One region of the Oceanibaculum indicum P24 genome, then DNA from elsewhere that is predicted to be linked to it. Evidence: predicted binding sites of a transcription regulator. Region 1 holds the regulator's gene; the other holds the start of a gene.
The links. Region 1 encodes HrcA, which represses chaperone genes, less so after heat shock. Its sites were predicted from a motif close to GTTAGCACTCNCCNNNGGNGAGTGCTAAC; they were not measured.

Region 1 (5,763 bases):
GGAGGCGGTGGACGGCTTCGTGTTCTGGACGCGCAATGCCGGCCCCTTCCTGCCAGCGCTGGAAGAGGTACAGGCGTGCGGCATGCCCTTCATCGTACAGTACACCGCCACCGGCTATGGCCGCGCGCTGGAACGCGCCACGCTGCCTGCCGAGGGCGCCATCGCGCAGATGCGCACGCTGGCGGCAACCTATGGCAGGCGTTCGGTGGTCTGGCGCTATGACCCCATCCTGTTTGCGGGTGGAATGGATGCCGACTGGCACCGTGCCAATTTCTGCCGGATGGCCACAGCGCTGGCCGGCACGGTGGACGAGGCGGTGGTCTCTATCCTCTCGCCCTACCGCAAGACGGCGCGCAATCTGGACCGCATGACCCAGCGCACCGGTCTTGCCTGGCAGGTGCCGGACCCGGACCAGTCCGCCGCCTTGCTGGCCGATCTGGCGGAGATTGCCCAGGGCGCTGGCATGCGCCTGACCCTGTGTGCTCAGCCCGACCGGCTGACGGCGGGAGTGTCGCCCGCCGCCTGCATTGATGCCGCGCGCCTGTCGGATGTCGCGGGGCGGGATATCACCGCCCGCACGAAGGGTAACCGGCCGGGCTGCCTGTGCGCCGAATCGCGGGATATCGGCGCCTATGACACCTGCCCGCATGGCTGTGCCTATTGCTATGCGGTGGCCGATCACGACAAGGCGCGTCGCAGTCACCGGGCGCATGACCCGGCGGCGGAGAGTCTGTCGCCGATGGGAAATTAGGCTCAGGCCGAGGTATCGACGCGCCCGGCTGCCTTCGCCTCGCCCTTGGCGACGCCGACCATGGCGGCCTTCAGCAGCCGATCATGGATGACATAGCCCGGCTGCAGCAACTGCACGACGGTGCCGGCCGGGTGGCCGCTGTTCTCCACCTCGAACATCGCCTGATGGTAGTTGTAGTCGAAGGGATCGCCCGGCTCCGGCGCCACCCGGCGCACGCCGTGTTTCTCCAGCGCCGCCAGCAGGGTGCGCTCGGTCATCTCCACGCCTTCCATCAGTGCCTTCACGGCAGGCTCGTGCGCGGCCTCGGCCGGCACGGAAGAAAGGGCGCGGCGCAGATCGTCGGCCACGCCGGCCACGTCCCCGGCGAAATTGGCGATGCCGAACTTGCGGTCCTGCTCGCGGTCGCGCTCTGCACGCTTGCGCACATTCTCGGTCTCGGCGACGGCACGCAGCAGCTTGTCGCGGGTATCCGCCAGCTCCTGGGCCAGCGCGCGGGTGGCGTCGTCGATGTCCATCGACTCCGCTTCCTCGCCGACGCCGACCTCGTCCAGCGTCTCCGGCGACTCGGTGCCAGAAGCGGTCTCGGGGGCGGTCACCTCCGGTTCCTGGGTGTCTGAGGCATCGTTCTGCGGCTTGGTATTCTGGGTCATGGCTTGCTGCTAGCTTCCGGTTCTTCGGTCTGTCGTCGGGTTCATTTACCCTATCATGCGGCCGATGATCTTGGCCGTGTAATCGACCATCGGGATGATGCGGGCATAGTTCATGCGGGTCGGGCCGATGACGCCGATGGCGCCCAGCACCTGCTCGCGGCTGTTGGCATAGGGGGCGACGATCATCGAGCAGCCGGCCAGGCCGAACAGCTCGTTCTCGGACCCGATGAAAATCTGCACCCCCTCGCCCTTGTTGGTGGCTTCCAGGAGGCGCATCAGGCTCTCTTTGGTTTCCAGCGTCTGGAACAGGGTGCGGATACGCTCCAGATCCTCCAGCGCGGTCACATCCTCCAGCAGGCGGGCCTGGCCGCGCACGATCAGATAGCCGGCATCGTCGCCGCCGGTCCAGGTCGCCAGCCCGGCCTCCACCACCTTCTGCGACAGCGCATCCAGCTGGGCGCGGTGCTGTTCCAGCTCGTGCTGGATGAACAGCTTGGCCTCCTCGATGGTGCGGCCGTTCAGACGGGCATTCACGTAATTGCCAGCCTCCATCAGTGCCGAGGGCGGCAGGCCGGCGGGCAGCTCGATCACGCGGTTCTCGACCATGCCATTGTCGGACACCATGACGACCAGCGCCCGGTTCGGCCCCAGGCTGACGAACTCCATATGCTTCAGCCGGTCATCCTGCTTCGGCGCCATGACGAGGCCTGCGCAGTTCGCCAGGCCCGACAGGGTGGTGGTCGCCTGTTCCAGCACATCGCCATAGGAGCGGCCGAGGGCGGCGCATTTCGCCTCGATGGCGGTGCGCTCATTCTCGGTCAGCCGGCCAACCTCCAGCAGCCCGTTCACGAACATGCGCAGGCCGGCCTCGGTCGGCAGCCGGCCTGCCGAGGTGTGGGGCGCGAACAGTAGCCCGGCCTCTTCCAGGTCGGACATCACATTGCGGATCGTCGCCGGCGACAGCGCCAGATCGAGCCGGCGCGACAGGGTGCGCGAGCCGACCGGTTCGCCGGTTTCCATATAGGCATCGACGATAAGGCGGAATATCTCCCGCGACCTCTCATTCAGCTTGGTGACGGCTGACATCGGTGAAGGCGTTGAAATTCCGTACAAATCCATTTGCTTTCGGGTTGTTCGAAGCCTTCCGAATCTAGGTACGCCCTGGCACAGCGTCAATGTGTCCTCGACGCAGCGCGCGCAGGGGGCTAGCTTGCGCGCCGAAATGCGAACCAGCCATCCCCATGGAGGATACCATGCGACCTTCGGGCCGCGCGCCGGACCAGATGCGCGCCGTTACCCTGGAACCGGGCGCCAGCAAGTACGCCGAAGGCTCCTGCCTTGCCCGGTTCGGCGACACGCATGTGCTGTGCGCCGCATCCATCGAGGACCGGGTGCCGCCCTTCCTGCGCAATTCCGGCAAGGGCTGGGTGACGGCGGAATACGGCATGTTGCCGCGTTCCACCCACACCCGCACCGACCGCGAGGCGGCGAAGGGCAAGCAGAGTGGCCGCACCCAGGAAATCCAGCGGCTGATCGGCCGCTCGCTGCGCGCCATCGTCGATCTGGAAAAGCTGGGCGAGATCACCATCAAGGTGGATTGCGACGTGCTGCAGGCCGATGGCGGCACCCGCACGGCGGCGATTACCGGCGCCTATGTGGCGTTGCATCAGGCCTGCCAGCATCTGCTGAAGCTGGGCATGGTCAAGGCGCTGCCCTTCACCGATTCGGTGGGGGCGATCTCCTGCGGTATCTACAAGGGCCAGCCGGTGCTGGACCTCGACTATGCCGAGGATTCCGACTGCGATGCCGATGCCAATTTCGTGCTGACCGGCACCGGCGGCATCGTGGAGGTGCAGGGCACCGCCGAGGGCGCGCCGTTCAGCCAGGCGCAGCTGGGCGAGCTGCTGGGCCTCGCCAACAAGGGCATCGGCGAGCTGGCGATCCTGCAGCGCAAGGCGCTGGGGCTTTAGCGTCATGGCGCGCCGGTTTGCAGAGAAAAAGCTGGTCATCGCGAGCCACAATCCCGGCAAGGTGCGGGAGATCGGCGATCTGCTGCGCCCCTTCTCGGTCGAGGTGGTCTCCGCCGGCGACCTTGGCATCTCCGAGCCGGAGGAGACCGGCATGACCTTCCGCGCCAATGCGGAGCTGAAGGCAAGGCATTCGGCGGAAGCCTCCGGCCTGCCGGCGCTGGCCGACGATTCCGGCCTTGCGGTCACCGCGCTGAATGGCGATCCCGGCATCTATTCGGCGCGCTGGGCCGGCCCGTCGAAGGATTTCGGCCACGCCATGCAAAAGGTCGAGGAGGCGCTCGCCGGCAAGACGGACCGGTCGGCCCGCTTCGTCTGCGCGCTGGCGCTGGCCTGGCCGGATGGGCATGTGGAGATTTTCGAGGGCACGGTCGCGGGCGATCTGGTCTGGCCGCCACGCGGGGACAAGGGCTTCGGCTACGATCCGATGTTCCGCCCGGCAGGGGAAGCCTTGACCTATGGCGAGATCGACCCGGACGAGAAGCACGCGACCAGCCACCGGGCGGCGGCGTTCCGGCAGCTGGTCGAGGCCTGCTTCAAGGACTGAGACATGACGGCGCCGGACACTCTGGCGGTCTATGTCCACTGGCCGTTCTGCCGGTCGAAATGCCCCTATTGCGACTTCAATTCTCACGTCTCGGCGAGCATCGACCATGCGCGCTGGCGGGCCGCCTTGCTGCGTGAGATCGACCATTATGCCGACCGCACCCCGGGCCGGACCGTCACCTCGGTCTTCTTCGGCGGCGGCACCCCTTCGCTGATGGAGCCGGCGACGGCGGCTTCTGTCATCGAGCATATCGGCCGGCGCTGGCGCCTGGATGCTGGCGTGGAGATCACGCTGGAGGCCAACCCGACCTCGGTGGAGGCGGCGCTGCTGGCGGGCTTCCGTAGCGCCGGGGTGAACCGCGTCTCGCTCGGTGTGCAGGCGCTAAACGATGCCGACCTGAAATTCCTCGGCCGCGAGCATTCGGCGCGCGAGGCGCTGGCGGCGGTCGATATCGCCGCCAGCCTGTTCGATCGTTTCAGTTTCGATCTGATCTATGCCCGGCCCGGCCAGACGGTCGCGGGCTGGGAGGCGGAGCTGCGTCAGGCGCTGTCCCATGCGGTCGGCCATATCTCGGCCTATCAGCTGACCATCGAGGAGGGCACGCCCTTCCATCTGCGTCATGCGCGCGGCGAGTTCCAAATCCCGGACGAGGATACCGGTGCCGCCCTCTATGAGGCAACGCAGGCGGTGCTGGACGCGGCCGGCCTGCCTTCCTACGAGATTTCCAACCATGCAAGGCCGGGCGAGGAATCGCGGCACAACCTCGCCTATTGGCGCTATGCCGATTATGCCGGCATCGGCCCCGGCGCGCATGGAAGGTTGACGTTGCAGGAGGGCAAGATCGCGACGCGCCAGCACCGCGCGCCGCAGATCTGGCTGGAACGGGTGGAGCGCGACGGCCATGCGACCCAGGCCGAGCTGCCCGTCGCCCCTGAGGAACGGCTGACCGAGATGCTGATGATGGGGCTGCGCACGGTGGAAGGCGTGCCGGCGGACCGCTTCATCCGCGAGACCGGCCGGGAGATGCGCGCCGCCCTCGATTCCGTGCGGCTGGACCGGCTGGTCGCGGGCGGGTTCCTGATCGCCGATGCCGCCGGCCTGCGCGCCACGGCTGAGGGCCGCCAGCGGCTGAACGCCCTGCTGCCGGCACTGCTGGGCTGAAACTCTACCGTCCCCTTTTTACCGTCCGGGCGCGATGCGGCGGTAGCTGAGCGCCTCCGCGATCTGGATACGCCCCACCTGCTCCACACCGGCGAGATCGGCCAGCGTGCGGGCCACGCGCAGCACCCGGTGATAGCCGCGCGCTGACAGCTTCATCCGCTCCGCCGCCTCGGTCAGCAGCGCCTTGCCGGCGGCATCGGGGGTTGCGACCTCCTCCAGCAGCGTGCCGTCGGCCTGCGCGTTCACCCTGATTTCAGTGCCGTCATAGCGTGTGCGCTGGATCGCCCGCGCCGCCGCAATGCGCACTGCCACCTCCGCCGATCCCTCGCGCGGGCTGGGCAGGGCCAGATCGGCAGGGCTGACCGCCGGCACCTCCACATGCAGGTCGATACGGTCGAACAGCGGGCCGGAAATCTTCGACTGATAGTCCAGCGCACAGCGCGGCGCGCGACCGCAGGTCAGTGACGGATCGTCCAGATGGCCGCAGCGGCAGGGATTCATCGCCGCCACCAGCTGCACCCGTGCCGGATAGGTCACATGCGCATTGGCCCGCGCGACCACGGCACGGCCGGATTCGAGCGGCTGGCGCAGGGATTCCAGAGTGCCCCGCGCGAATTCGGGGAGTTC
Region 2 (5,763 bases), on a different contig from region 1:
CCGCGCGCGCGCCGGTCTATGCCGATCAGGCGCGGAACGGCAAGGCGGACGGGCTGGCGACACCCCGCGTAGAGCGGACGGCAGCGGCGGTGATCCGCGTCGATGCCCGTACCGGCTTTGCCTTTCCGGCCATCGATGCCGGGCTGCAGGCGGCCTGCAACATCCTGCCGGAAACCGGCATCGCCGCCATCGGCATCGCCAATTCGCACCATTTCGGCGTCGCCGGCCATCCGGTCGAGGATATGGCGCTGAAGGGCTATATCGCGCTGGCCTTTTCCAACACGCCGCAGGCCATGGCGCCCTGGGGCGGGAACCGGGGGCTGTTCGGCACCAACCCCATCGCCTTCGCCTTTCCGCGCCAGGACCGGCCGCCATTGGTGATGGATCTGTCGCTGAGTGTTGCCGCGCGCGGCAAGATCGTGCTGGCGGCAAAGGAAGGGCGCGCCATCCCGGAAGGCTGGGCGATCGACGCGGATGGCAATCCCACCACCGATTCGACGGCCGCACTCGCCGGCACGGTGCTGCCCATTGGCGACGCCAAGGGATCGGCCCTGGCGCTGATGGTCGAGCTGCTGTGCGGCGCGCTGACCGGATCGAACTTCGGCTATGAGGGCACCTCCTTCTTCGAGGCCGAGGGCGCGCCCCCAAGTGTCGGTCACATGATCCTGCTGTTCGACCCGGCCCGCTTCGGCGGCGGAGACGTGGCAGCGCGCGGCGAGGAGATGTTCGCGCAGATCACGGGGCAGCCCGGTGCCCGGCTGCCCGGCGAGCGGCGGCGGGCGCTGAAAGCCGCCGCGGAACGCGACGGCCTCTCGCTGCCGGACGCCCTCTATGCGGAACTGGTGCGGCGCGCTGGCGGCAACGCTCTCTAGCCGTCAGGCATCCCCATCAGGCATCAAGACCGCCGCTGCCGCGCTGCCGGGTCCAGAGCGTCCGCAGATCGACCATCAGTGCGCTGTCGTTCGGGACCGTCTTGCGCCCCTGCTTCGGCAGGTCGAAAAACTCCCGATCAACCGTCTCGGCCAGTGGCAGCGCGCGCTCCGCCAGCGACCGGCCGGCCAGTGTCAGGCGCGGCAGACGGGCGCGGGCATCGGCCCCCCGGCTGCGTTCCAGCAGGCCTTTCGCCTCCAGCGTGCGCAGCACCTGCGATGTCATGGTGGCATCCGCTTGGCAGAACCGGGCGAGGTCGCCCTGGGTGATCGGCATGCCGGTGATGGCTTCACGCTGCTCCAACCGCAGCAGCGCGGTCAGCAGCATTGCCTGCACATAAGTGAGGCCGAGCGGCGCGAGCACGATCCGCATCTGCCGCTGCCAGGCATTGGCCAGCTGCCACAGCAGGAAGCCCGGCGATTCCTCTGGTTCTCCCGGAGAGTCCGGGATCTGTCTTGCTTTCATTTATGGCGCCCTCCCTATCGCTATTATCGCATCGCCAGCCCCGGTTATCCGGGTGCCGCGTGCGTCTTTTCATTGCCTGGCGCTGTTCTGCCCCGCCGCAAGCGGCGGGATAACGTTATTGTCAGCCCCTTTCGTCCATTCCATGTGCAATCTGAAATATACTAAAGCACAGAGCCGTGAGGCTGAACAGTACACGCGCAAAAGGTACGCGCCTGTTCCCTGGTGCAAAGAAAAACCCCGGCAGCCGAAGCTGCCGGGGTTCTTGTCTTTTGGGCTTGGAAAAGGCCGGACTTAGAAGTCCATGCCGCCCATGCCACCCATGCCACCCATGTCCGGAGCGCCGGCCGGGGCCTTCTTCTCCGGCTTGTCGGCGACCATCGCCTCGGTGGTGATGAGCAGCGAGGCGACCGAGGCCGCATCCTGCAGGGCGGTACGCACGACCTTGGTCGGGTCGATGATGCCGGCCTTCACCAGGTCCTTGTACTCACCGGTCTGGGCGTCGAAGCCCCAGCTGGAGTCGGTCGATTCCAGCAGCTTGCCGACAACCACGCCGCCGTCCATGCCGGCGTTCGCGGCGATCTGCTTGGCCGGGGCCTGGATCGCGCGGCGCACGATGTCCACACCGACGCGCTGGTCGTCATTGCCCGGCTTCACCTTGTCGAGCACCTTAAGCGCGTGCAGCAGGGCGACACCGCCGCCCGGAACCACGCCTTCTTCGACAGCGGCACGGGTCGCATGCATCGCGTCGTCGACGCGGTCCTTGCGCTCCTTCACCTCGACCTCGGAGGCACCGCCGACGCGGATGACGGCAACGCCGCCAGCCAGCTTCGCCAGACGCTCCTGCAGCTTCTCGCGGTCGTAGTCCGAGGAGGTCTCCTCGATCTGCGCGCGGATCTGCGTGACGCGGCCCTCGATGTCCTTCTTCTTGCCGGCACCATCGACGATGGTAGTCTCTTCCTTGGTGATCAGCACGCGCTTGGCCTTGCCCAGCATTTCGAGCGAGACGGTCTCAAGCTTGATGCCGATGTCTTCGGAGATGACCTGGCCACCGGTCAGGATGGCGATGTCCTCCAGCATGGCCTTGCGGCGATCGCCGAAGCCCGGCGCCTTCACCGCCGCGACCTTCAGGCCACCGCGCAGCTTGTTCACCACCAGGGTGGCCAGGGCCTCGCCCTCGACATCCTCGGCGATGATCAGCAGCGGCTTGCCGGACTGCACGACAGCCTCCAGCACCGGCAGCATCGGCTGCAGGCTGGACAGCTTCTTCTCGTGCAGCAGGATGAACGGGCTCTCCAGCTCGGCGTTCATCTTGTCGGCGTTGGTGACGAAGTACGGCGACAGGTAGCCACGGTCGAACTGCATGCCCTCGACGACTTCCAGCTCGGTCTCCAGGCTCTTCGCCTCTTCGACGGTGATCACACCCTCGTTGCCGACCTTCTCCATCGCCTTGGCGATCATCTCGCCGATCTCGCGCTCGCCATTGGCCGAGATGGTGCCGACCTGGGCAACCTCGGCGGAGGTGGCGATCTTCTTGGAGCGCTTCTTCAGGTCCTCGACGACGGCGGCGACGGCGAGGTCGATGCCGCGCTTCAGGTCCATCGGGTTCATGCCGGCGGCAACCGACTTGTTGCCCTCACGCACGATGGCCTGGGCCAGCACGGTGGCGGTGGTGGTGCCGTCACCGGCGACGTCGTTGGTCTTCGAGGCCACTTCGCGCACCATCTGGGCGCCCATGTTCTCGAACTTGTCCGACAGCTCGATCTCCTTGGCGACGGAGACGCCGTCCTTGGTGATGCGCGGCGCACCGAACGACTTCTCGATCACGACGTTGCGGCCCTTCGGACCCAGCGTGACCTTCACCGCGTCAGCCAGAATATCGACGCCGCGCAGCATCTTGGTGCGGGCTTCGCTGCTGAACTTAACTTCCTTGGCAGCCATGTATGTCTTCCTTCAATTGGGTTGGATTAAGCGACCGGGAGAGGCGCCTCAGGCGGCCTTCTTGCCCTTCGCGGCGCCTTCGATGACGCCCATGATGTCGCTTTCCTTCATGATCAACAGCTCCTGGCCGTCGACCTTCACCTCGGTGCCGGACCACTTGCCGAACAGCACGCGGTCACCCGCCTTCACATCCAGCGGGCTGACGACACCCTGCTCATTCTTGGCGCCCGGGCCGACGGCGATCACTTCGCCTTCCATCGGCTTTTCCTTGGCGGTGTCCGGAATGATGATACCGCCGGCGGTCTTCTCCTCGGACTCCAGCCGACGGACCAGCACGCGATCGTGCAGAGGCCGAAACTTCATATGGGTAGCCCTCCTCAATGACACGCGGGCATTGGTGCCGCGTGGAAATGACTGAATTTGCAGCTCCCGGAGGGAAGGAACCGGGCACACAGGCCCCGTTAGCACTCTCCCCCGATGAGTGCCAGACACATAGGAAAGTGAATTTTCCCTGTCAAGGCGCGCAATGGAATGAGTCGGTGCGGATTCTGCGCAGGCGCTTCGTGGGTGGGGCCCGGAACTGTTAGCACTCTCGGCGGCCTGCTAACAAGTTATTGATTTACAACATTTTTATTGCCGACGCCACAAGCCGGCGGCACAGTTACAGAAAAACGACAGGGACGCAAATTTTTCCGCAAACTTTTCCAGCGACACGGGAGACTTTTGCCGATGAGCGGACTGATCCGACAGCTTGATGGCTACCGCCTGACCACCGCCGAGATCCTGTATCACCTGCCCGACCATCCGGGGCTGCTGCAAAGCTTCATCTGGCAGGAATATGACATGGCCCCCTCCTACCCGGTGCTGCGGCGCTTCCTGGATTTCTGGCAGGGCAATCTGGACGGCAAGCTGCACTCGGTCACGGTCGGATCGGCCAGGCTCATCACGCCAGGCTCGCTGCGCCACGCCAATGTGAGCCTCAGCCTGCACTGATGCCCAAAAGACGAAGGGCCGGCTGTGAGCCGGCCCTCCTTTGTCCCCTGCGCCAGGATCAGTAGCGATACTGGTCCGGCTTGAACGGACCCTTGTCCTCGACGCCGATATAGGCGGCCTGATCGGCACTCAGCTTGGTCAGCTTCGCGCCAACCTTGGCGAGGTGCAGCGCGGCCACCTTCTCGTCCAGGTGCTTCGGCAGCACATAGACCTTGCGCTCGTAGTTCGCGTGGTTCTTCCACAGCTCCAGCTGCGCCAGCACCTGGTTGGTGAAGGAGGCACTCATCACGAAGCTGGGATGGCCCGTGGCATTGCCCAGATTCACGAGCCGTCCCTTGGACAGCACGATCAGCCGCTTGCCATCGGGGAAGACCACCTCATCGACCTGCGGCTTCACCTCTTCCCACTTGTAGTTGGACAGGGCGCCGATCTGAATCTCGGTGTCGAAATGGCCGATATTGCAGACGATGGCCCGGTCCTTCATCTGGCGCATATGGTCCAGCGTGATGACGTCCTTGTTGCCGGTCGCGGTGACGAAGATGTCGGCCTGCGGGGCGGCATCCTCCATCGTCACGACCTGATAGCCTTCCATCGCCGCCTGCAGGGCGCAGATCGGGTCGATCTCGGTGACCATCACGCGGGCGCCGGCATTGCGCAGGCTGGCGGCCGAGCCCTTGCCGACATCGCCATAGCCGCAGACCACGGCAACCTTGCCCGACATCATCACGTCGGTGGCGCGGCGGATGCCGTCCACCAGGCTCTCGCGGCAGCCATAGAGGTTGTCGAACTTCGACTTGGTGACGCTGTCATTCACGTTGATAGCCGGAACCTTCAGCGTGCCCTTCTTCTGCATCTCGTACAGGCGATGCACGCCGGTCGTGGTCTCCTCCGACAGGCCGCGCACGTCCTTCAGCATCTCGGGATACTTGTCGTGCATCAGCACGGTCAGGTCGCCGCCATCGTCGAGGATCATGTTCGGGGTCCAGCCATCCGGGCCCTTCACGGTCTGCTCGATGCACCACCAGAACTCCTCCTCGGTCTCGCCCTTCCAGGCAAAGACCGGGATGCCGGCCGCGGCGATGGCCGCAGCAGCCTGATCCTGGGTCGAATAGATGTTGCAGGACGACCAGCGAATGGAGGCGCCCAGATGGGTCAGCGTCTCGATCAGCACGGCGGTCTGGATCGTCATGTGCAGGCAGCCGACGATGCGGGCACCAGCCAGCGGCTTGGCGTTGCCGTATTCCTCGCGCAGCGCCATCAGGCCGGGCATCTCGGTCTCGGCGATGTTGATCTCGCGGCGGCCCCAATCGGCCAGCTTGATATCGGCGACTTTATAGTCGGTGAAGGAACCCATCGCGGCTGTCTCCTGAAAAGGCGGATCGTCGAAAATACGCTGTCGCGCCGGGCTATAGCAGAGGCCCGGCGTCGCAGCAAGGA

Region 2: a site for HrcA is predicted at 3,794-3,822, ahead of groES (co-chaperone GroES). Genes of this name have one in related genera too.

Annotation. Positions count from the first base shown of each region.
Region 1 is NZ_AMRL01000002.1:129,996-135,758, reverse strand. It holds gene P24_RS02500 (DUF1848 domain-containing protein) at 1-751, shown strand, start outside; gene grpE (nucleotide exchange factor GrpE) at 754-1,401, opposite strand; gene hrcA (heat-inducible transcriptional repressor HrcA) at 1,447-2,487, opposite strand; gene rph (ribonuclease PH) at 2,655-3,371, shown strand; gene rdgB (RdgB/HAM1 family non-canonical purine NTP pyrophosphatase) at 3,376-3,975, shown strand; gene hemW (radical SAM family heme chaperone HemW) at 3,979-5,136, shown strand; gene P24_RS02470 (YifB family Mg chelatase-like AAA ATPase) at 5,155-5,763, opposite strand, start outside.
Region 2 is NZ_AMRL01000038.1:14,176-19,938, reverse strand. It holds gene P24_RS17925 (Ldh family oxidoreductase) at 1-872, shown strand, start outside; gene P24_RS17920 (MarR family winged helix-turn-helix transcriptional regulator) at 889-1,395, opposite strand; gene groL (chaperonin GroEL) at 1,687-3,333, opposite strand; gene groES (co-chaperone GroES) at 3,382-3,696, opposite strand; gene P24_RS17905 (usg protein) at 4,063-4,326, shown strand; gene ahcY (adenosylhomocysteinase) at 4,385-5,680, opposite strand.